Regions from separate parts of the Saccharopolyspora cebuensis genome, predicted to be linked through region 2. Evidence: riboswitches for the same ligand, from Rfam matches in the RefSeq annotation. Region 2 holds a riboswitch; the other holds the start of a gene.
What was found. Region 2 has a riboswitch for cobalamin ahead of ABD976_RS00830 (VWA domain-containing protein). Riboswitches for the same ligand answer to the same signal wherever they lie in the genome.
Positions count from the first base shown of each region.

Region 1: linked by a shared signal. The riboswitch ahead of ABD976_RS17395 (ribonucleoside-diphosphate reductase subunit alpha) and the one ahead of ABD976_RS00830 (VWA domain-containing protein) in region 2 are both predicted to bind cobalamin.

Region 1 is NZ_BAABII010000012.1:689-11,390, reverse strand. It holds gene ABD976_RS17435 (hypothetical protein) at 1-50, shown strand, start outside; gene ABD976_RS17430 (AMP-binding protein) at 127-1,758, shown strand; gene orn (oligoribonuclease) at 1,805-2,458, shown strand; tRNA gene ABD976_RS17420 (tRNA-His) at 2,587-2,662, shown strand; gene ABD976_RS17415 (L,D-transpeptidase) at 2,759-3,913, opposite strand; tRNA gene ABD976_RS17410 (tRNA-Lys) at 4,250-4,322, shown strand; gene cynS (cyanase) at 4,454-4,897, opposite strand; gene ABD976_RS17400 (glycoside hydrolase family 3 protein) at 4,930-7,311, opposite strand; cobalamin riboswitch at 7,432-7,622, shown strand; gene ABD976_RS17395 (ribonucleoside-diphosphate reductase subunit alpha) at 7,728-10,133, shown strand; gene ABD976_RS17390 (ribonucleotide-diphosphate reductase subunit beta) at 10,160-10,702, shown strand, end outside.
Region 2 is NZ_BAABII010000001.1:180,304-191,005, forward strand. It holds gene ABD976_RS00810 (ESX secretion-associated protein EspG) at 1-333, opposite strand, end outside; gene ABD976_RS00815 (hypothetical protein) at 471-2,186, opposite strand; gene ABD976_RS00820 (DUF3558 family protein) at 2,459-2,986, opposite strand; gene ABD976_RS00825 (hypothetical protein) at 3,006-3,404, opposite strand; gene ABD976_RS00830 (VWA domain-containing protein) at 3,764-5,878, opposite strand; cobalamin riboswitch at 5,933-6,058, opposite strand; gene ABD976_RS00835 (GNAT family N-acetyltransferase) at 6,311-6,763, opposite strand; gene ABD976_RS00840 (S1 family peptidase) at 6,803-7,624, opposite strand; gene ABD976_RS00845 (LysE family translocator) at 7,853-8,515, shown strand; partial or broken gene ABD976_RS00850 (MFS transporter) at 8,621-9,625, opposite strand; gene ABD976_RS00855 (S1 family peptidase) at 9,723-10,562, opposite strand.

The DNA.
Region 1 (10,702 bases), on a different contig from region 2:
GGGCCGCGCTGCGGGACGCCGTCGTGCTCGCCGCGGACGAGGACGGCTGAGCGCTCGGGCCTTCCCGCCCGGAACGCGAACGGGCATCATCTACTCCCGGGTAACTCGTACCGAGAGGGTGGATGCGTGAACGTGGTGCTGCGCCGGTCCGCCGGCCTCCTGGAACGGCTGCTCGCCCCGCTGAACACGATCGGCGTGCTGGTCCGGCAGGGCGTCGTGCGCCCCATGCGGCCGGACAAGCTGCTGCGCATCGCACTGGCCTGGCGGCGCTGGGGCATCACCCCGCCGCTGGGCTTCGCGGTCGGCGCCATCCGGCACCCGGACCGCCCGGCGATCATCGACGAGCGCGGGGCGCTCAGCTACGCCGAGGTCTCCCAGCGCACCACCAGGCTGGCCCACTCGCTGCGCGCCCGGCTCGCCCCCGGCACCCGCCTCGGGGTGCTCTGCCGCAACCACCACGGGCCGATCGAGGCGATGGTCGCGGCCGGCAAGCTCGGCGTCGACGTCGTGCTGCTCAACACCGGGCTGCCCACCGAGCAGGTCGCCGAGGTGGTGCGCGCCCAGCAGGTCGGCGTGCTGCTGGTGGACGGCGAGTTCACCCACCACCTCGACGCGCTGCCCGAGGACCTCGACGTGGTGCTGGCCTGGACCGACGGCACCACCCGCCACTCCACGGTCGAGCACCTGGTGGCCACCGGCTCGACCCGGGTGCTGCCGCGGCCCGGCAGGCGCTCCCGGCTGGTCGTGCTCACCTCCGGCACCACCGGCACCCCGAAGGGCGCGCGGCGGCCCGAACCGCCGGGCCTGGCCCCCGTCGCGACCATCCTGTCCCGGGTCCCGCTGCGCGCGGGCGAGCGGATGTTGGTCGGCGCACCGCTGTTCCACACCTGGGGCCTCGCCGCCTTCCAGCTCGCCTCGGTGCTGGGCGCGACGATGGTGCTGCGCCGCAAGTTCGACCCGGAGCAGGCGCTGGGCGCGATGCACCGGCACCGCTGCACGTCGATGTTCGCCGTGCCGGTGATGCTCCAGCGCATCCTCGACCTGCCCGAGCGCGGCTACGACCACGGCGCGCTGCGGATCGTGGCCAGCAGCGGTTCGGCGCTGCCCGCCGACCTCGCCGAGCGGTTCCGGGAGCGGTTCGGACCGGTGCTGCACAACCTCTACGGCTCCACCGAGGTCTCCTGGGTGAGCATCGCCACGCCGGAGGACCTGCGCGCCGCCCCCGGCACCGCGGGACGTCCGCCGCGCGGGACCACCGTGCGCCTCCTCGACGAGGACGGCCGACCGGTGCGCCGCGGCCGGACCGGCCGGATCTTCGCGGGCAACGACATGCTCTTCGAGGGCTACACCCACGGCGGGAGCAAGGAGTTCCGGGACGGCCTGATGGCCACCGGGGACCTCGGGCGGTTCGACGCGGCCGGACGGCTGCAGGTGGTCGGCCGGGAGGACGACATGATCGTCTCCGGCGGGGAGAACGTCTACCCCAAGGAGACCGAGGACGCGGTGGCCGCGCTGCCCGAGGTGGCCGAGGCCGCCGCGATCGGGGTGGACGACGCCGAGTTCGGGCAGCGGCTGGCGGCGTTCGTGGTGCTGCGCGAGGGCGCCGAGCTGGACGCCGAGGGGCTGCGCGACCGGTTGCGCGACCGGCTGTCGGCGTTCGCGCTGCCGCGCGAGGTGGTGTTCCTCGACTCCTTGCCGCGCAACGCCACCGGCAAGGTGGTGCCCGGCGACCTGCTCGCCCGCCGCGACGCCGGCTGAGGAGCGGTCGCGCGACACCGCCCGCCGCCGCGTTAGGCTCGGACAGGTGAACGACCGTCTGGTGTGGATCGACTGCGAGATGACGGGGCTCGACCTGGGCAAGGACGCCTTGATCGAGATCGCGGCCCTGGTCACCGACTCCGAACTGAACGTGCTCGGCGACGGCGTGGACATCGTGATCCACGCCGACGACGACGCCTTGGCCGGGATGCCCGAGGTGGTGCGCGAGATGCACGCCAAATCCGGGCTCACCGAGGAGGTGCGCCGCTCCACCACCACCCTCGCCGAAGCCGAGCGGCAGGTGCTGGACCACATCCGCAAGTACGTGCCGGAAGGCCGGTCGGCGCCGCTGGCGGGCAACTCCATCGCCACCGACCGGGGTTTCATCGCCCGGGACATGCCCGCCCTCGACGCGCACCTGCACTACCGGATGGTCGACGTCTCGTCGATCAAGGAGCTGTGCCGCCGCTGGTACCCGCGGATCTACTTCGCGCAGCCGGAGAAGGGGCTGGCGCACCGGGCGCTCGCCGACATCCGGGAGTCGATCCGGGAGCTGGCCTACTACCGGCGGACCGCGTTCGTCGAGCCGCCCGGGCCGTCCAGCGAGCGGGCCCAGGAGATCGCCGCGGAACTGCTCGACGGCGAAGGGGTCGGCGGCATCGAGAAGGCCCGCCAGGAACAGGCCGGGGACGAGCGCTGAGCTCGCACGATCGCCGAAACCGGGGCCGGTGCGGGAGCCCGCGGCGCGACGCGCTAGGATGGTTCCACCGGCACGGCTGAGGCGGTCAGCACGAACGAGGTGGCTGTCCCGCTGATCCGGCGGACGTGGTGGGTGTAGCTCAGTCGGTAGAGCACTGGGTTGTGGTCCCAGGAGTCGCGGGTTCGAATCCCGTCACTCACCCCACGCGGAAGGCCCCGCTCCAGCAGGAGCGGGGCCTTCGTCGTTCCGCGAACGGCCGGCACCGGGAGGGCCGGACCCCGGAGGGTCCGGCCGACCGCATCACTTGTTGCCCGCGACCCATTCCTGCCACGGGACCTGCCAGTCGCCGAAGCCGTCCCAGGACTTCAGATCGGGCCCGCCGGAGTTGGTGATCTCCACGACGTCGCCCTTCTTGAGCAGGTCGAACACCCACTTGGCATCCTCGGTCGTCATGTTGATGCACCCGTGGCTGACGTTGCGCCGCCCCAGATCGGCCGCCGCCCACGGAGCCGCGTGCAGGAACTCGCCGCCGTTGGAGATCCGCACGGCGTACTCGACCTCGGTCTTGTACCCGCCCTGGTCCAGCGGGAGCCCGTAGGTCGTGGAGTCCATCAGGTACTTCGGGTGCTTCTCGGTCACCACGTGGGCGCCGTTGTTGGACGGGAACTCCGGGGAGCCGAGCGCGACCGGGATGGTCCGCAGCAGCTCGCCGTTGCGGGTCACCCGCATCTGCTTGCTGGCGCCGTCGGCGTGCAGCACCACCTCGTCGCCGATGGTGATGGTGGCCTCGCGGTCCTCCTGGCCCCAGACGCCGTTGCCGAGGTCCTTGCCGTAGACGTTGATGTCCAGCTCGATCTTGGTGCCGGGCTCCCAGTACTCCTTCGGCCGCCAGTGCACCTCGCGGTCGTCGTACCAGTAGAAGGCGCCCTCGACGGCCGGCTCGGTCTTGATCTCGATGGCCTGCTCGGCGCGCTCCTTGTCCGGCGCGGGCGCGTCGGCGCTGAAGTAGAAGGCGAGCGGCTGGCCCACGCCGACGGTCTGGCCGTCGAGCGGGTTCATCGACACGTACGTCTGGTTCTTCGGGCTCACCGTCGTGAACGTGGACTGGTGGGTGACCGGCTCACCGCTCTGGCCCTGCGCCGTCACCGACAGCGTGTAGGTCTTGCCGTAGCCCAGCGGCTCCCCCACCGCCCAGCTGGTGCGGTCCGGTGCGACGGCGCCCTTGACCTGCTCGCCGGACTCGTTGGTCATGGTCGCCTCGGTGATCGTGCCGTCGGTGACCGACGCGGTGATCTCGCCGGTCGGCGAGACGTCCTGGGCGCCGTTGTCCGGCGTGGTCCGCACGGTGGGCACCGCGGGCTCCCCGGCGGGCTCCGCCGCGGGGCCGGAACCGCCGCACCCCGCGAGTAAGACCGCCACCACTCCGAGGACCAGCAGCGACAACAACCGCGACACCCCTGCGGACCTCCCGACAGGATTACGCAACACCTTCATGGGCGACAGTCCGTTCGATTCGATACGCCAAAAACCGCTCGGGAACAGTGTGCAGCAATACCCCGACCGAGCGTGCAGGCACCGGTCGTTGCACAGAGTGATCCCCGCAGCGGATCTACACTCTTCGTAGACGCAACGCCCCCGGGTGAGGTTGCGTTCCCGGCGCCCTCGATCGATCGAGGACCCCCCTGCGAGAGGCCCTCCGGAACCGTGCTATTGTTTTTCACGTCGCCAGGGAGACCGGGAAGCACCCGCCGGAAGCGGAAATGCGGAACGGAATCCCAGATCGACGTGCCAGCGCCAATAGCTCAACTGGCAGAGCAGCTGACTCTTAATCAGCGGGTTCGGGGTTCGAGTCCCTGTTGGCGCACAGCAGCCCCAGGCCACGCGGCCTGGGGCTTTTTCGTTCCCGAATGCGCCGACCACAACGTTGCTCCGGCCCGCGATGGCGCAGCGACTGCCGGGTGGCCCGGCAACGGCCGCGGGCGGGCGGGGTGGTCGTCACCACTGGTACGGGAGGAACTTGCCGTTCAGGGTGAGCACCACCCGGTCGCCCTGCGGATCGGACTCCCGACGCACGTCGAGGCGGAAGTTGATGGCGCTCATGATGCCGTCGCCGAACTCCTCGTGGATGAGCTCCTTGATCGTCGGCCCGTAGACCTCCAGCACCTCGTGCAACCGGTAGACGGTGGGGTCGGTGGGCACCTGGTGCCCCAGCGCGCCCCGGTACGGCTGCTCCCGCAGCGACGCCTCCACCTCCGGCTCCAGGTCCAGCAGCGACGCCGCCGCGCGCGCCTCCTGCTCGCCCATCGGGTGCTGGCCGAGCAGCGCCGCCGTGGTCCAGGCCACCGGCCTGCCCACGGTGTCGGCGAGCTGCCGCCAGGTGATGCCCAGTTCCGCCTTGGCGTCGCGGACCGCTGCCGCCGCCTGCTGCTTGGTCAGCATGGTCACGTCCTCCCCGTTCTCGGGCCCCCGGATCAGCCCCCGTCGACGACGAGCCGCAGATCCCCGAGCCCGCGGCCGATCTCCAGGCGGTGCTCCGCGCCGGGGCGCCCCGACACCGCGACCCGCACCTGCGCCCGGTCACCGGCTGCGGCTTCGGCCACCGCGAAGCCGACGAGCGAGGCGGGCAGGTCGTCCGGCCGGGCGTAGACCTGGACCACCTCGCGCCCGGCGCGGTCCCCGGTGTTGCGCAGCACCACCCGGACCGCGTCGCCGTCGTCGTCGGCGGTCTCGTACTCCCACGTCGTGTAGCCGAGGCCGTGCCCGAAGTGGAAGGCGGGCTCGGCCCCGTACGCCGCGTAGGCGCGGTGGCCGAGCAGCGATCCCTCGGTGTAGTGCAGCTCGCCGTCCACCGGCAGCACCCCGGGCAGCGGAACCGGCACGTCGGCCAGCTCCGCCGGGAACGTCGTCGGCAACCGCCCGCCGGGCTCGGCCGCGCCGCGCAGCACGTCGCCCAGCGCGTGCCCGTACTCCTGCCCGCCGAACCACGTCCACAGCAGCGCGGGCACCTCGTCGGCCCACGGCATCAGCACCGGCGCCCCCGCGTTGACCACCACGGCGGTGCGCGGGTTGGCCTCGACCACCCGGCGGACCAGCTCGTCCTGGGTGCCGGGCAGGCTCAGCGAGACCCGGTCCCGCCCCTCGGTCTCCACCTCGTCGTGGGTGCCGACCACGACCACCGCCAGGTCGGCCTCCCGCGCCACCGCGCGCACGGCGGCGAGCTCGCCGGCCTCGTCCCGCTCCTGGTCCCGGTGCCCGAGCCCGAGCACGACCAGCCCGCGGGGCTCGGCCGGGGTGAACTCGACCTCCAGCGCCACCGCCCCACCGGTGACGTCGGCGTCGACGAGCACCACGTCGACGCGCTGCTCGGGCGGCTCCAGCAGCTCGCCCACCGGATCGTCGACGGGCCCGGCGACGTTGTCGGCGTCGAGCACCTCGCGTCCCGCCACCGACAGCCGCACCCGGCCGGCGCCGTGCACGCCGAACCGGTGCTCGCCCTCCGCGGCGGCCAGCTCGCCGCGCACCCGCAGCCGTTCGGTGCCCGCGGGCAGGTCGCCCGCCCAGAGCAGCCGGTCGGTGCCGCGCAGCTCGCTGCGCAGCACCTCGCCGTCGGCGTCGAGGTGCTCCACCCGCAGGCCCGTCCCCTCGCCCCGGGGATCGCGCACCGCCGCGCGCGGGATCGGGTCGAGCAGCCGCCGGTGGTGCACCCCGCGCTGGTAGAACACCTCGGCGGCGGGGAACGCGGCGCGCACCCCGTCCAGCGGGGTGACCACGTGCGGCGGGCTGACGCGCGAGAAACCACCGCCCTGCACCACGGGCAGCAGCGCGTTCTCCCCGATCACCGCGATCCGGGACACCTCGCCCGGCACCGGCAGCAGCGGCGCGCCGTCCACCGGTTCGTTGCGCAGCAGCACGAAACCCCGGGTCGCCAGGTCGCGGAGGGCGGGCCGGGCGGATTCCGGCGGTGGACCGGGTTCCGGGCGCTCCGGACCGAGCGCCCCGGTGCGGGCGGCCAGCCGCAGCAGCCGCAGCACCTTGTCGTCGAGCACGGATTCCGGCACCCGGTTGCCCTCCACCGCGGCGCCCAGCTCCCGCCACGGCCCACCCGGCCCGGGCATGGCCAGGTCCAGCCCGCCCAGCGCCGCGGCCTCCACCGAGCGGGTGGCGAACCAGTCCGACACCACCGCGCCGTCCCAGTCCCACTCGCCCTTGAGCACGTCGTTGAGCAGCCAGGAGTTCTCGGTCATGGACCGGCCGAGGACCGAGTTGCAGGCGGCCATCAGCGCCCACGGCCCGGCTTCGGCGATGATCCGCTCGAACGGGGCGAGGTAGACGTCCCGCAGCGTCCGCTCGTCCACCCGCACGTCGTAGGACAGCCGTTCGGTCTCGCTGTCGTTGGCCGCGAAGTGCTTCGGCGTGGCGGCCACGTCGCGGGACTGGACGCCCGCGACGACCTCGGCGCCCATCGCGGCGACCAGCAGCGGGTCCTCGGAGAAGTTCTCGAAGTGCCTGCCCGAGAACGGGGTGCGGTGCAGGTTGACGGTCGGTGCGAGCACCACGTGCACGCCGCGCCTGCGGGCCTCGTCGCCGAGCAGCCCGCCCGCGGTGCGCGCCGCCGCCCGGTCCCAGGTGGCGGCCAGCGCCGAGGCCACCGGCAGCAGCAGCGAGGCATCGCGCTCGTCGAAGGTGGGGCCGCGCACGCCGTGCGGACCGTCGGAGAGCACCAAGGGACGCAGCCCGATCTCCGGGAGCGGGTGCAGCGTCCACAGGTCCGCCCCGGTCAGCAACCGGACCTTGTCCGCGACGCTGAGCTGGGCGAGCAGCCTGCGCAATTCGGCCTCGTCGACGGCCCCCATGCCGGGATCCCCCTCTCCCCGTGGTCCGCCCCGCCAGTCTCGGCGACCGGTCCGGGCGTGTCGACCGGAAGCCCGACACACCGGTATGTGGCCATCCGAAAGAGGAGCTGACCCAAGATGTAGTGTGTGGCCGCTGGTGGTCCACCGGAGCGATCCGGTGGCGAAGAGGGAACCCGGTGCGAGTCCGGGACTGCCCCGCAGCGGTGAACGGGAACGACCGTCGTATCCGGCACTGGGCTCGTCGAGCCTGGGAAGCCACGACCAGTAGGCCGCCCGTGAGTCCGAAGACCTGCCACCGGTGGCACGCCGCGCGCGTGCCTGTCCGGGACCTCGAGGGCGGGTCCACGCGGACGACCGCCCCGCGGTCTCCCCGTGCGCCGTCGTGGTCCACCGAGCTCGCGAGGGAGAGAGCCCAAGTGACCGCAACACTCGCCACCCCGACCTGGACCCGGGTGTCCACCGTGGTCCAGCAGGCGTGCGACGGCCTGACCGGGGTATCGGCCGACGCCGTGCTGGCCGAGGTCCAGCGCACCATCTACGACGGCATCAGCGGTGACGAACTCGCGCTGGCGCAGATCATGGCCGCGCGCACCCTGGTCGAAGTCGAACCGAACTACTTCGCGGTCACCGCCCGGCTGCTGCTGGACAAGCTGCGCCGCGAGGTGCTGAGCCTGTTGGCCGGACAGCCGCGGGAAGCCGACCAGGTCGAAATGCGCGACCAGTACCCGGGCTACTTCGCCGACTACGTGCGCTTCGGCGTCGACGCCGGTCAGCTCGCCCCGGAACTGGCCTCGTTCGACCTGGACCGGCTCGGCCGCGCCCTGCTGCCCGACCGCGACCTCGCCTTCGGGTTCCTCGGCCTGCAGACCCTCTACGACCGCTACTTCCTGCACGTCGGCGGCACCCGCTACGAGCTGCCGCAGGCGTTCTTCATGCGGGTCGCGATGGGCCTGGCGCTGCGCGAGGACGACCGCGAGGCGCGCGCGATCGAGTTCTACGAGCTGCTGTCCTCGATGGACTTCATGTGCTCGACGCCGACCCTGTTCAACGCCGGGACCACCCGCCCGCAGCTCTCGTCGTGCTTCCTGACCACGGTGGACGACGACCTCGCCGCGATCTTCCACTCGATCAGCAACAACGCCCTGCTGTCGAAGTACGCGGGCGGGCTCGGCAACGACTGGACGCCGGTGCGCGGCATCGGCGCGCACATCCGCGGCACCAACGGCAACTCGCAGGGCGTGGTGCCGTTCCTCAAGATCGCCAACGACACCGCGGTCGCGGTCAACCAGGGCGGCAAGCGCAAGGGCGCGGTCTGCGCCTACCTGGAGACCTGGCACATCGACGTCGAGGAATTCCTCGACCTGCGCAAGAACACCGGCGACGACCGCAGGCGCACCCACGACATGAACACCGCGAACTGGGTGCCCGACGAGTTCCTGCGCCGCGTCGAGGCCGACGAGCAGTGGACGTTGTTCTCCCCCGACGAGACGCCCGACCTGCACGACCTCTACGGCACCGCGTTCGCCGAGCGCTACCGGGCCTACGAGCAGGCGGCCGACCGGGGCGAGATCGCCGTGTTCCGCCGGGTCCGCGCGGTGGACCTGTGGCGCCGGATGCTCACCATGTTGTTCGAGACCGGGCACCCGTGGATCACCTTCAAGGACCCGTGCAACCTCCGGTCGCCGCAGCAGCACGCCGGCGTGGTCCACTCCTCCAACCTGTGCACCGAGATCACCCTCAACACCAGCGCCGACGAGGTCGCGGTGTGCAACCTGGGGTCGGTGAACCTGGCCCAGCACGTCGGTCCCGACGGCATCGACGCGGCGCGGCTGCGGCGCACCGTGCGCACCGCGGTGCGGATGCTCGACAACGTGATCGACATCAACTTCTACACGATCCCGGAGGCCCGCCGGTCGAACCTGCGGCACCGGCCGGTCGGCCTCGGCCTGATGGGGCACGCCGACGCGCTGTTCGCCCAGCGCATCCCGATGGCCTCGGCCGAGGCGGTGGAGTTCGCCGACCGCAGCATGGAGCTGGTCAGCTACCACGCCATCGCCGCCTCCAGCGAGCTCGCCGCCGAACGCGGGCGCTACGAGTCCTACGACGGGTCGCTGTGGAGCCGGGGCGTGCTGCCGATCGACTCGCTGGAGCTGCTGGCCGAGGCGCGCGGCGGCGACGTCGACCTGGACCGGTCGTCCACCCTGGACTGGGACGCGCTGCGCGAGCAGGTGCTGCGGGACGGGATGCGCAACTCCAACGTGATGGCGATCGCGCCCACCGCGACGATCTCCAACATCTGCGGCGTCGGGCAGTCCGTCGAACCGCTGTACCGCAACCTCTACGTCAAGTCGAACATGTCCGGCGACTTCACCGTCATCAACCCGCAGCTCGTGTCCGACCTGAAGGCGGCGGGGCTCTGGGACGAGGCGATGGTCGCCGACCTGAAGTACCACGACGGCAGCCTCGCCCCGGTCCAGCGGATCCCGGACCGGCTCAAGCAGCTCTACGCCACCGCGTTCGAGGTGGCCCCGCAGTGGCTGGTCGACGCCGCCGCGCGCAGGCAGAAGTGGATCGACCAGGCCCAGTCGCTGAACCTCTACGTGGCCGCGCCCAGCGGTCGCACCCTCGACGAGCTGTACCGGCGGGCGTGGCGCAGCGGCCTGAAGACCACCTACTACCTGCGCTCCACCAGCGCCACGCACGTGGAGAAGAGCACCCTGCGCGGCACCGACGGCAAGCTCAACGCGGTCCCGGCCGCCGTGCCCGCCGACGTCGCGGCGGCGTGCTCGGTCACCGATCCCGACTGCGAAGCCTGCCAGTGAGCACCCGAACCCAGGAGCACCGCACCATGACCTCAGTGCAGCACCACGACGCCACCGGCCTCGGCGAGATCGCCCGCGGCGCGGACCGCATCGACGTCGGCGACAAGGCGATGATCAACGCGCGCGCCGACGTCAACCAGCTGCTGCCGCTCAAGTACCGCTGGGCGTGGGAGAAGTACCTCGCCGCGTGCAACAACCACTGGATGCCGACCGAGATCTCGATGCAGGCCGACATCTCGCTGTGGAAGTCCGCCGACGGGCTCTCCGCGGACGAGCGCCGGCTGCTCAAGCGCAACCTCGGCTTCTTCGCCACCGCCGAATCCCTGGTGGCCAACAACATCGTGCTCGCGGTGTACCGGCACATCACCAACCCCGAGTGCCGCCAGTACCTGCTGCGCCAAGCCTTCGAGGAGGCCGTGCACACCCACACCTTCCAGTACATCTGCGAGAGCCTCGGCCTCGACGAGGGCGAGCTGTTCAACATGTACCGGGAGATCCCGTCCATCGCGGACAAGGACGCCTGGGCGCTGCACTACACGCAGAGCCTGGAGGACCCGGACTTCGCCACC
Region 2 (10,702 bases):
CGGGTCCTGCACGGCGAGCACGCCGGTGCGGCCGGCGGCCGCCACCCGGGCCCGGAACACGTCGTCGGCACCGGTCTCGTACACCGCCACCGCGATCGACACCGCAGCGCGGTCCAGCAGCGACAGCGCCTGCTCGACCTCCGCCTCGACCTGGCCCCGGTACGCGAGGTTGCGCTGCTCCAGGTCGGCCCACATGCGCTCGCGCAGCGCCCGCCGCTCGTCGAAGGTCGCCGCGAAGTGCGGCACCTCGAACGGGAACCGCCGCAGGTCCAGCCGCAGCTCCTCGCCGAGCAGGTCCGCCGCCGCGAGCGGGAGCGTGAACGAATCGAGCATCGAGAACCCCATCACCACCGGCGCCGCCGGCGGAACCGCTCCGCCGACGGCGCGTGCGAGCCGCCGGTCTACCTCAGGACGTCCGTGCCGGTGCGGGCGGCGCCTGAGGTGCCGCCGCCCGCACCGCGGGAACAGCGCTACTCGAAGACCGGCGGCGCCACCGGCGGCAGCCCGAGGTCCCGCCACGCGTCGTCGTTCTCCTGCAGGTACTTGTTCTGGTGGTCGAGGTCGTCGTCGCCGCCCTGGCCCCGGCCGGTCGGGGCACCGCCCGCGGCCCCGGCCATCCCGGCGCCGCCCCGGCCACCGGCCACCGCGCCCCCGGTCACCGCCGCACCACCGGGCGTACCGGGGACTCCGCCGACACCGGCGCGGCCACCCGGACCGGGCTGGGCCGACGTGCCCGCGCCGCCCGCACCACCGGCGGCGCCGAGACCGCCCGCACCGCCAGCCGCGCCCAGGCCACCCGCGCCGCCGAAGCCGCGTCCGGCGCCACCACCGGGCGTACCGGGGTTGGGCACACCGGGCACGTTGGGACCGTTCGGCCCGAAGCCGCCGGGACCGCGACCGCCGGACGGTCCGGAACCGTCCCGCCCGCCGGGCCGGTAGCCACCGGGGATCGGGGCCCAGTTGCCGTTGTAGGGGTTGCGCTTCTCCCAGGTGTTCGTCCGCGGGTTCCAGCGGGTGTCACCGCCGCCGGTGCCACCGCCGTGACGGGAGTCCCACTGCGAGGTGGTCGACTTCGGCCCCGTGGTGTAAGAGGGCACGTCCGGGACCCGGTACTGCGGCGTGCCGCCGCCTCCGCCCTGGCCGGGCGCCGTTCCGGGGGAACTCGGCTGCACCGAGCCGGGGGTGTACGAGCTGGGGGTGACCGAAGCGGGCGGGGTCGAACCGGGAGCCGAACCCGGGGGGACCGAGCCGGGCGGGACCGAACCGGGCAGCGCTCCCGGGACGGCGGCGCCGGGACCGTGGCCGCCCGCGGCCGGTGTCCCCTCGGCCAGCGCCGACCGGGTCTGCATCGGGGTGGCCGGTTCCTGGAACGCGCTGAGCGTCGTGGTCGGCTTGAGCCGGCTGAGCTCCTGCGCCTGGTCGGGGTCCTTCGGCGCGGGGAGGAACGTCGGAGTCTGCTCGGCCGCCGTGCCGAAGTCGTTCTCCATCGTGGTGAGCACCTGGGCCGCTTCCTGGTGCGCGGCGCGGGACTCCTCGTGCTTCTGCACCATCTGGCCGACGCGGGCGATCATGAGGACCGGGTTCTGCTCGGCCGCCAGGCCCTTCATCTCCTGCTGGAGGTCGAACTCGACGACCTCGGGCATCGCGTTGCGCGCCCGCTCCCCGGCCTCGGCCTGCATCCCGACCTGGTTCGCGGTGAGCTGCGCGGCCTTGCCGGAGTGGCCCATGTGGTCGGCGACGTTGGTGACGTGCGCGCGCATCGCGTCGCCCGCCTCGCCCTGCCAGTTCTCCTCGGTCTTGGTCGCGGCCTGCCGGATCCGGTCGGAGAAGTCCCGCAGCTTCGCGCCGTGGTCGTGGTAGACCCGGCCGATGTCGTGCACCGCACCGGGGTTGAAGTCCTCCCGGACGAAGCGGTCGAGCTCCTTGTGCTCGTACGACAGGTAGTTCGTGCCGCCGAGCGGGCCGGGCCGGGCGCGCAGCTCCTGCTCCTCGGCCAGTTCCTCGGCCCGTCGCTGCCCGTACTCGTCGGCCTTCTTGTCGGCCTGCACGTGCGAAGCCAAGGCGCCGAAGAGCAGGTGCAGCGGTGAATCGGGGTGCTCCTCCTGGATCTCCCGCACCCGCTCCTCGTACATGGCCTGCTCGCGGTCGGCGATGTACTCCGACTCACCACCCGGTGGCGACGTCATGCTGCCCCCTGCCCAAGTCCTCCGGAAGCCCGGCTTCCGGCATCGGTGCGTCCTGCGTTCCGAGGTGTCCGTGCGCGGCGACTGCGGATCGGACACCGTTGTCCGCCGGGAACCCGCCCGGCGCCGAGCGCGTGGACCACCGCGTCAGGACGGCTGCTCGGGACGTCCCGCGCCGACCGGCGACCGGTCGCGGGGCGGCGTCGAACCGGGCCCCCGCACGCGGAGGATATCCCAGGAAGATCGATCCAGGCGGATGAATCCACGGACTCATGTCAGCCGGCCGGGAGCTTCTCGGCCACCACCGGCGCCAGCCGCTGCGCCACCGCGCACGCGGTGTCGTTGTTCATGTCGTCGGTGATGGCGGCGACCCCGGCCGAGGCGGTGCCGGAGACCGGGAGGAGCACCTCGCAGGTCCCGTCGCCCTCGGCGCCGCGCGCCAGCTTCGCCGGGCGGCCGCCGACGGTGGTCTCCGAGACCTGGTACTGCGACAGGTCGAGCTGCTCGACCGCGCGGTCCGGGTGCAGGTTGACGGCCACCCCGCCTTCCGGGACCTCCCAGCGGCACACCAGCGAGCCGAGCTTGTCCTCGCGCTCCCCGGGGCCCTGCACGCCCGCCGACGGGTCGAGCAGGCCGCACGGGTCGACCTCCGCGAACGGCCCGGCGCTCGTGGACGTCTCCCCGGCGGCGGTGGTCGCCGGCTGCTCGGGCGGCGGCGATGCGCTCGGGCCGCCGCAGGCCGTGCAGGTCAGCGCCACGGCGATGCCGCCGGTGACGAGCGCTCGCGGCTTCGGACGACGCAACGGATTCACACTCCTGATCTCAAGCCTGCACGTCGAAGCGGCGGGAGTTCCCGTCGTCGACCTCCTGGTAGAGCTCGATGCCCTTGCGGATCGCCTCGACGACCTCCGGCACCCGGCTGCGCAACTGCCGGAGCATCTCCTCGTACGAGCGGCCGTCGTCGCCCGCGGCGACGAGCCGGTCGAAGTGCGCGATCTCCTGCCCGGCGGGGCTCGGACCCAGCGGCACCTTCTGCTTGAGCAGGTCGAGGTCCTGCCACATGCCGCGCATTTCCTCGCCCATGTCCTCGAAGATCCGGATGAGCTCCTCGCCCGCTTCGGGAGTCACCTGGAACCGGCCGCCGTTGGCGGCGTTGATGATCCCCATCATGGCTTCGTTCGCGGCGGCGAGTCCCGCCACGGCACCGGCCGATTCGGCCATCTCGCACCGTCCCCGATTCGTTTGGACACGCCCCGGCACGAGGAAAAGTAGCACCTGTTGATCTCGCCGCGGTGTCCCGCACCCGCGCAACGCCCGCCGCACCGGGGCCCGCGCGGCGAACTGGACCCGAACGGGCCAACGGGATGGCCCCGAACGGCCGCCTGCGGGAATTCCCCCGCGCACCGCCGAACCCGGCCCCGGGAACCACAAGGCCCCCGCGCTCCACCGACCTGGGGGTTGCCGGGAGCGCGGGGGCACTCGGGAAGTCCACCTCTGGGGGTCAGGCGGACAGCGGCAACGGTACCAACGCACCACGCGATCCCGGCCGCGAAACGCCGAATCTCGTGACCGAACCGAGATCAGGCGGCGCGCTGCCGGTCCGGCCGCGCCGCCCGGACCACCCCGGCGACGTTCTCCGCGGACAGCTCCTCCAACCGCAACCGGGGCGCGTCGAGGGCCGTCGCGACCCGTTCCGCCAAGCCGAGCCGGACCGGACCGCTCTCGCAGTCGACGACCACCGAGGCCACCTCCATCCGGGCGAGGAGCCCGGCGGCGCGCACCGCGTCGTCCACCGCGCGGCGCGCGCGTTCCCGGGCCGAACCCGCCGCCGCGTCGACGGCGACGGTGGCCTTGCCGTCGGTGAGCAGCACCAGCAGCGGGCGGCGCTGCGGATCGCGGGTCCGCTCGGTGCGCAGCACCGACCGCGCGGTGAGCAGCCCGTCGGCCAGCGGGGTCCGGCCACCGGTGCGCAGCGCGCGCATCCGGGTGGCGGCCACGTCCACCGACGAGGTGGGCGGCAGCGCCACCTCCGCCCCGTCGCCCCGGAACGCGACCACGCCGACCTTGTCCCGCCGCTGGTAGGCGTCCCGCAGCAGGGACAGCACCGCACCGCTGACCGCCGACATCCGCTCCCGCGCCGCCATCGACCCGGAGGCGTCGACCGCGAACAGCACGAGGTTGCCCTCGCGGCCCTCCCGGACCGCCCGGCGGACGTCCTCGCGGTGCAGCAGGAGGCCGGGTCCGCTGCGCCCGCGCGCCCGCTGGTGCGGGGCCGCCGCGGCGAGCGTGGCGGTCAGGTGCACGCCGTTGCCCTCCACCGCGGAAGCCCGGACCCCGCGACCGGTGCGGGACCGGCTGCGCGAACGCCGTCCCGGGGCGCCTTCGCCGAGTCCCGGCACCTCCAGCAGCCGCGCCCGGAAGGCCGGTTCCGGTGCCGCGGGTTGGCGGTCGGCACCGCCCGAACCCTCGTCGCCGTCAGCGCCACCGCTGCGGCCGCCCTCGCCCTCATCGCCGCTGCCGGGAGCACCGGCCCCGGGACCGCCATCATCGGGACCACCGTCATCGGGTCCGCCGTCGTCCGGACCGCCGTCGTCGGGTCCGCCGTCCTCCGGAGCGCCGCCGCCCGGGCCGTCCGGCGGCGGGTCGTCGTCGCCGTCCCCGGCGTGCTCGGCCGCCTCGGAGAGGGCCTGCTGCAACTGGTCCTCCGCCATCCCCGGCTCGTCGAACGGGTCGCGCCTGCGCCGGTGCGGCAGCGCCAGCCGGGCCGCCGTCTCGACGTCCTGCTCGGCCACCGCGTCCGCGCCGCGCCACGCCGCGTGCGCCACGGCGGTGCGGGCCAGCACCAGGTCGGCGCGCATCCCGTCGACCTCCAGCGCGGCGCACAGCGCGGAGATGCGGCGCAGCTCGGAATCCGGCAGCACCACGGCGTCCAGGCGGGCGCGGGCCTCGACGATGCGCCGGGCCAGCTCCGCGTCGGCCTCCGCCCACTGCCCGGCGAAGCCCTCCGGGTCGTCCTCGAAGGCCAGCCGCCTGCGCACCACCTCGGTCCGGGTGGCGACCTCGCGGGCGGCGGCGACGTGCACGGTCAGGCCGAACCGGTCCAGGAGTTGCGGGCGCAGCTCGCCCTCCTCCGGGTTCATCGTGCCGACCAGCAGGAACGACGCGGCGTGCGAGACCGACACCCCGTCGCGCTCGACGTGCGCGCGACCCATCGCCGCGGCGTCCAGCAGCAGGTCGACCAGGTGGTCGTGCAGCAGGTTGACCTCGTCGACGTAGAGCACGCCCCGGTGCGCGGCGGCCAGCAGGCCGGGCTGGAAGGCGCGGACGCCCTCGGTCAGCGCGCGCTCCAGGTCCAGCGAGCCGATCAGCCGGTCCTCGGTGGCCCCGACCGGCAGCTCCACCAGCCCGGCCGGTCGGCGCTGGGCCACCACCGCGTCGTGCGGGCCGTCCGGGCACCGGTCGTCCAGCGCGTCGGGGGCGCACCCGAACCGGCAGCCCTCGACGACGTCGAGGGCGGGCAGCAGCCCCGCCAGCGCCCGCACCGCGGTCGACTTGGCGGTGCCCTTCTCACCGCGCACCAGCACCCCGCCGATGCGCGGGTGGATCGCGTTGAGCAGCAGCGCGAGCCGGAGGTCGTCGTGACCGACCACGGCGGAGAACGGGAAGCGCGCGGCGGCGCGCGGAGGAGCGGTCATGCCGGGTTCCTTCCTCGGGTGTCGGACGCCCCGGGTATCGGGAAGGAGGGGCCGCAGTGTCCTGGCTCCCGGATCGGCGCGGGCCGCCGGCCTTCCCAGGCATCGCCCGGTGGCACGTGGTGGCGGACCGCTCCCCGGTCACAGTGGCGCCGACCGCGCCGGATTCGCACCGGCTTCCTGCCGCACCCCTCGCGTGGATCACCCGGCATCGTCGCAGACCCCGATCACCGGACCAACACACCCGAGACCAGCGCCACGTCAGGGACCCCACCCGTTCGGGAACTAGGTGAGGGGCACCCTTGTCCAAGTAACTTGGGCAAGGGTGCCCCTCACTCAGTTCCCTTTCGGGTGAGGTGGGTGGGGCGTCGGCCGCCTTTCGGAGCTCAGCGGTGCCGTCGTCGTTGCGGGGTGGGGGATCAGGCGCGCGGGGGATCAGGCGCGGCGCATCGGGACGTGGGGGATGCCGTCATCCAGGTACTCCTCCCCGTCCTCGGCGAAGCCGAAGGAGCGGTAGAAGTCGACGGCGTAGGTCTGCGCGGAGAGCACGACGGGGCTGCGCCGGACCTCGGCGACGGCGGCGCGCATCAGCTTGCGCCCCAGCCCGAGGCCGCGGGCGCTCTGGGCGGTGCACACCCGGCCGATCCGGTAGACGCCGTCGGGGTCTTCCAGCAGGCGCAGGTAGCCGAGCACGAAACCATCGGCGGAATCGATCCAGAAGTGCCGGGTGGTCTCCTCCAGATCCCTGCCGTCGAGTTCCGGGTACGCGCACTGCTGCTCGGCGACGAAGACGTCGACGCGCAGGCGCAGCATCCGGTAGAAGTCGTCGGCGTCCAGGTCCGCGGTGTAGGCGCGGTGGACGGCGGTCGCGAGCGGCTGGAGGGTCACCTGAACCTGGATATCACAGCATCGGGCCGGAGGCCCTGGTCACCCGGACCGGGAGTTGCCCACACCACTCGGCTGGAGCTGGTCGGCGAGCTCCGGGTAACCCCCGAGCCTGGTGTAGACGCCGGGGACGCCGGGGCGGCCGCAGCCGGTGCCGAAGGAGACGACCCCGGCGAGCCGCCCGCCCACCACGAACGGCCCGCCGGAGTCGCCTGCGCAGGCGTCGCGACCGCCCTCGGGCACCCCGGCGCAGAACATCTCGGTCCTGTCGTAGGTGGAGTAGGCCGCGGCGCAGGTCTGGTCGTCGGTGACCGGCACGGTCACCGAGCGCAACGTCGATGAGGACGCACCGACCTCGCTGGTGCGCCCCCAGCCGTAGACCCGGCCGGTGGTGCCGGGCCGGTACGGCGCGGGGTCGCCGGGGGCGACCACCGGGATCGGCCGCTGCGGCAGCGGCGCGTCCAGGGTGAGCACGGCGAGGTCGTCGCCCTGCTCGAAGCCCGCGTACTCCGGGTGCACCCAGGTCCGCACCACGCGCCCGACGACACCGGCGCCGGTGCCGAGGTCGGTGCGCCCGGCGACGACCCGCAGGTCGGCGGGCCCGCGCTGGGAGCCCGTCCCGTCGACCACGCAGTGCGCGGCGGTGACCACCTCGACGGGGCCGACCAGCGCGCCACCGCAGAACTGCCGCCCGGACCCGTCGGTGAGCGCGACCGCCCACGGCGCCCGGTCGGTGGAGTCGGGCCCGCCGCCGAGGACGCGCCCCTGGGGCTGCTCGTCCGCGTGCGCGGGCTGGACCCCCGCGAGCACGGTCATCGCGCCCGCCAGCGCGATCCGCACCGGCCCGCTCCTGCTGCTGCCCACCTCGCCGTCCCTCCACCGCCGGAACCCTGTCGCCGGACGGACCGTAGCCGGACCGATACCGGGAATGACGAGAGGGGAGTCACACGGTTTCGGGAAAATATTTCGATATGATGGCCCTCGGCGACAAAATCTGCGCACCGATGCGCGATCGTTCGCCGATCCTCCCGAACCGGCACCACCGACTCCGCCGCGTCCCCGCAGGCGGAGCGGCGAACTACGCCTGGTCGGGTGACACGAGATCAGCGCGAGGAGGAACCGCACGTGCTCCTGGACCCCACCCCGCTGCCCGCCTTCCTGCTGGCGAGCGCGGTCGTGATCCTCACCCCCGGAGTCGATGCCTTCCTGCTGCTGCGCACCTCGCTGAACGTGGGCCGCCGCGCCGGGCTGCTCGCCCTGGTCGGCATCCACACCGCCAGCGTGCTCCAGGTCGCGGCGGTGATCGGCGGCCTCGGCGCGCTGATCACCCGGTACCCGGCGGTGCTGTCGGTGCTGAAGTGGGTCGGCGCGGCGTACCTGGTCTACCTCGCCGGATCGATCCTGCGCGGGCTCTGGCTGGCCCGCCGCGCCGGCGCCGGGGGGCTGGCCGAGCCGGTGCCCGACCGGTCCAACCCGTTCCTGCGCGGGTTGCTGAGCAACCTGACCAACCCGAAGATGCTGCTGTTCAGCCTGGCGTTCCTGCCGCAGTTCGTCGGCGCCGCCGCGCAGCCCGCGGTGCAGCTCGTGGTGCTAGGCGTGATCTTCCTGGTGCTCGCCGCGTTCTGGGAGCTGACCATCGTGCTGGCCGCCGCCCGCATCGCCCACCGGCTCCGGCACCCCCGGTTCTCCCACTCGCTGGACCTGGTCAGCGTCGCGGCGTTCCTGACCATCTCGGTCGGGCTGGTGGCGAGCTGACCGCAGGCCGGTGAGCAGCGCCAGGACCGCCAGCCCGGCCAGCAGCGCCGGGGCGTCGGCGACCGGGGCGGCCAGCGCGAACAGGTACGGCGCGGCGAAGCCGAGGTAGGCGACCACCCAGAACACCGAGGTGAGCCGGGCCAGCCCGCCGGGCGCGGCGATCCGCCCGACCACGGTCAGGCAGTAGGTCGAGCAGCACCCGTAGCCCGCGCCGAGCAGCGCGCAGCAGGCCAGGGCGGCCAGCGGCATCCCGCGCGCCGCGGTCAGCGCGGCCAGCGCCAGCCCGAGGCCCAGCAGGCCCAGCCCCACCACCGCCGGGACCCGTTCGCCGCGGGCCGCGAGGCGGCGGGCCAGCGGCTGCACCAGCGCGCCGGTGCCGGGCGCGAGCAGCGCGGCCAGTCCCGCGTGCAGCGTCTCCCACTCCGCCGGGGCGACCTGCCCCGGCAGCACGCCGAAGCTGATCGAGGGGCCGACGAACACCCACAGCGCCACCGGCAGCACCAGCGCGCGGAACCGCCGGTCGCGCTGCCGCACCCGCGTCGCCGCCGGTCGGCTCGGCCGGGTCTCCGGGCAGGCCAGCGCGAGCAGCAGCCCGGCCACGCACAGCACCAGGTGCGGCAGGTAGGCGACGACCAGCGGCCGCGGTGCCCACTGGGCGAGCAGCGCGGCGACCAGTCCGCTGAGGCTGAACCCGGCCGACAGCAGCACTCCGGCCCGGCGGGCGCCCGCGCCGTCGTCGGTCGTGCCCGCGAGCAGCGTCAGCTCGCGGACCCAGGCGGTGCCCGCGGCCAGCACCGCCCCGGTGCCGAGGCCGGTGAGCACCCGCCCGACGGCCAGCCAGGGCACGGCCAGCACCCCGGCCATCAGCGCCAGCGTGGCCACCCCGTTGAGCAGCACCGCGCCCAGCACCACCGGTCGGCGCCCGCGCCGGTCGGCCAGCGGTCCGCCGAGCAGCAGCCCCGGGACCAGACCCACCACGTACAGCGCGAACAGCCCGGTGACGGCGGTGCCGGACACGCCGAGCCCCCGCTGGTAGGCGGCCAGCAGCGGGGAGAACTGGTTGGCACCCCAACCCGCGACGGTGAGCAGGAAGGCCGCGCGCAACCACATCGACGTCACAGCCACCCGTTGTATGCCCGCGCCGCGCGGTGGCGCAGCCCCCGGGCGGCCGTGACGTCCCTCTCACCGGAGTCCCAGGCGCAGGTCCTCAGGTGCCGAGCTGGGCGGCGATGTCGGCCTGGTAGGTGGCGACCCGGGTGTAGATCCCGGGGTAGCCCGGGCGGGCGCAGCCGTTGCCGGTGGAGACGATGCCGATCAGCTTCCCGTCGGCGACCATCGGCCCGCCGGAGTCGCCCTGGCAGCTGTCCTTGCCGCCTTCGGGCACGCCCGCGCAGACCATCGTGCGCGGGTCGTACTGCGAGTAGGCGCGCGAGCAGTCGGCGTCGGCCACCACCGGGACCTGGACCGAGCGCAGCACGTCGGAGCTGGGCCCGCCCTCGGCGACGTTGCCCCAGCCGAGCACCGTGGTCGGCGTGCCCGCCTGGTAGAGCGCGGAGTCGGCCGGGGTGGCCAGCGGCAGCGGCTGCTGCGGGAGCCGGGTGTCCAGGGTGAGCACCGCGACGTCGGCGCCCGCGGTGGCGCTCTGGTAGTCCGGGTGGGTCCAGATGTCCCGCACCCCGGCGACGGTGCCCGCGGTGGTCCGCTTGTCCTCCCGGCCCGCGACGACCTGCACCGACCCCGGCCGCTCGCCGTCCACGCAGTGCGCGGCGGTGACGACCTTGTCGGGTGCGGCGAGGGTGCCGCCGCAGAACTGGTCGCCCCGCGGGTTGGCGAGGTAGACCACCCACGGGTGCTCGGCGATCGGGGCCGGGGAGCCGCCGACGATCGGCGGTGCCTTCGAGGCGACGGGCCCGGTCTCGGCGGCACCGGCGGTCTCAGCGGCACCGGCTGTCTCGGCGGCAGTGGCGGTCAGCGGTGCGGTCGCCAGCGCCGCCGACATCGCCAGCACGCCCAGCGCCGCCGCTCCCCTGCGCGGAACTCGTGTCATCGCTGTCTCCTCCCCCACGGGCGGGGGTGGGCCGGCGCCGTCCGCGCGAACCGGTCCCCCACCGGTCCGAACCACTTGACGACCCCAGCGGATCACAGCGCACCGGAGGGCGCCGCACGCCGACCGCTAACCACTCGGTC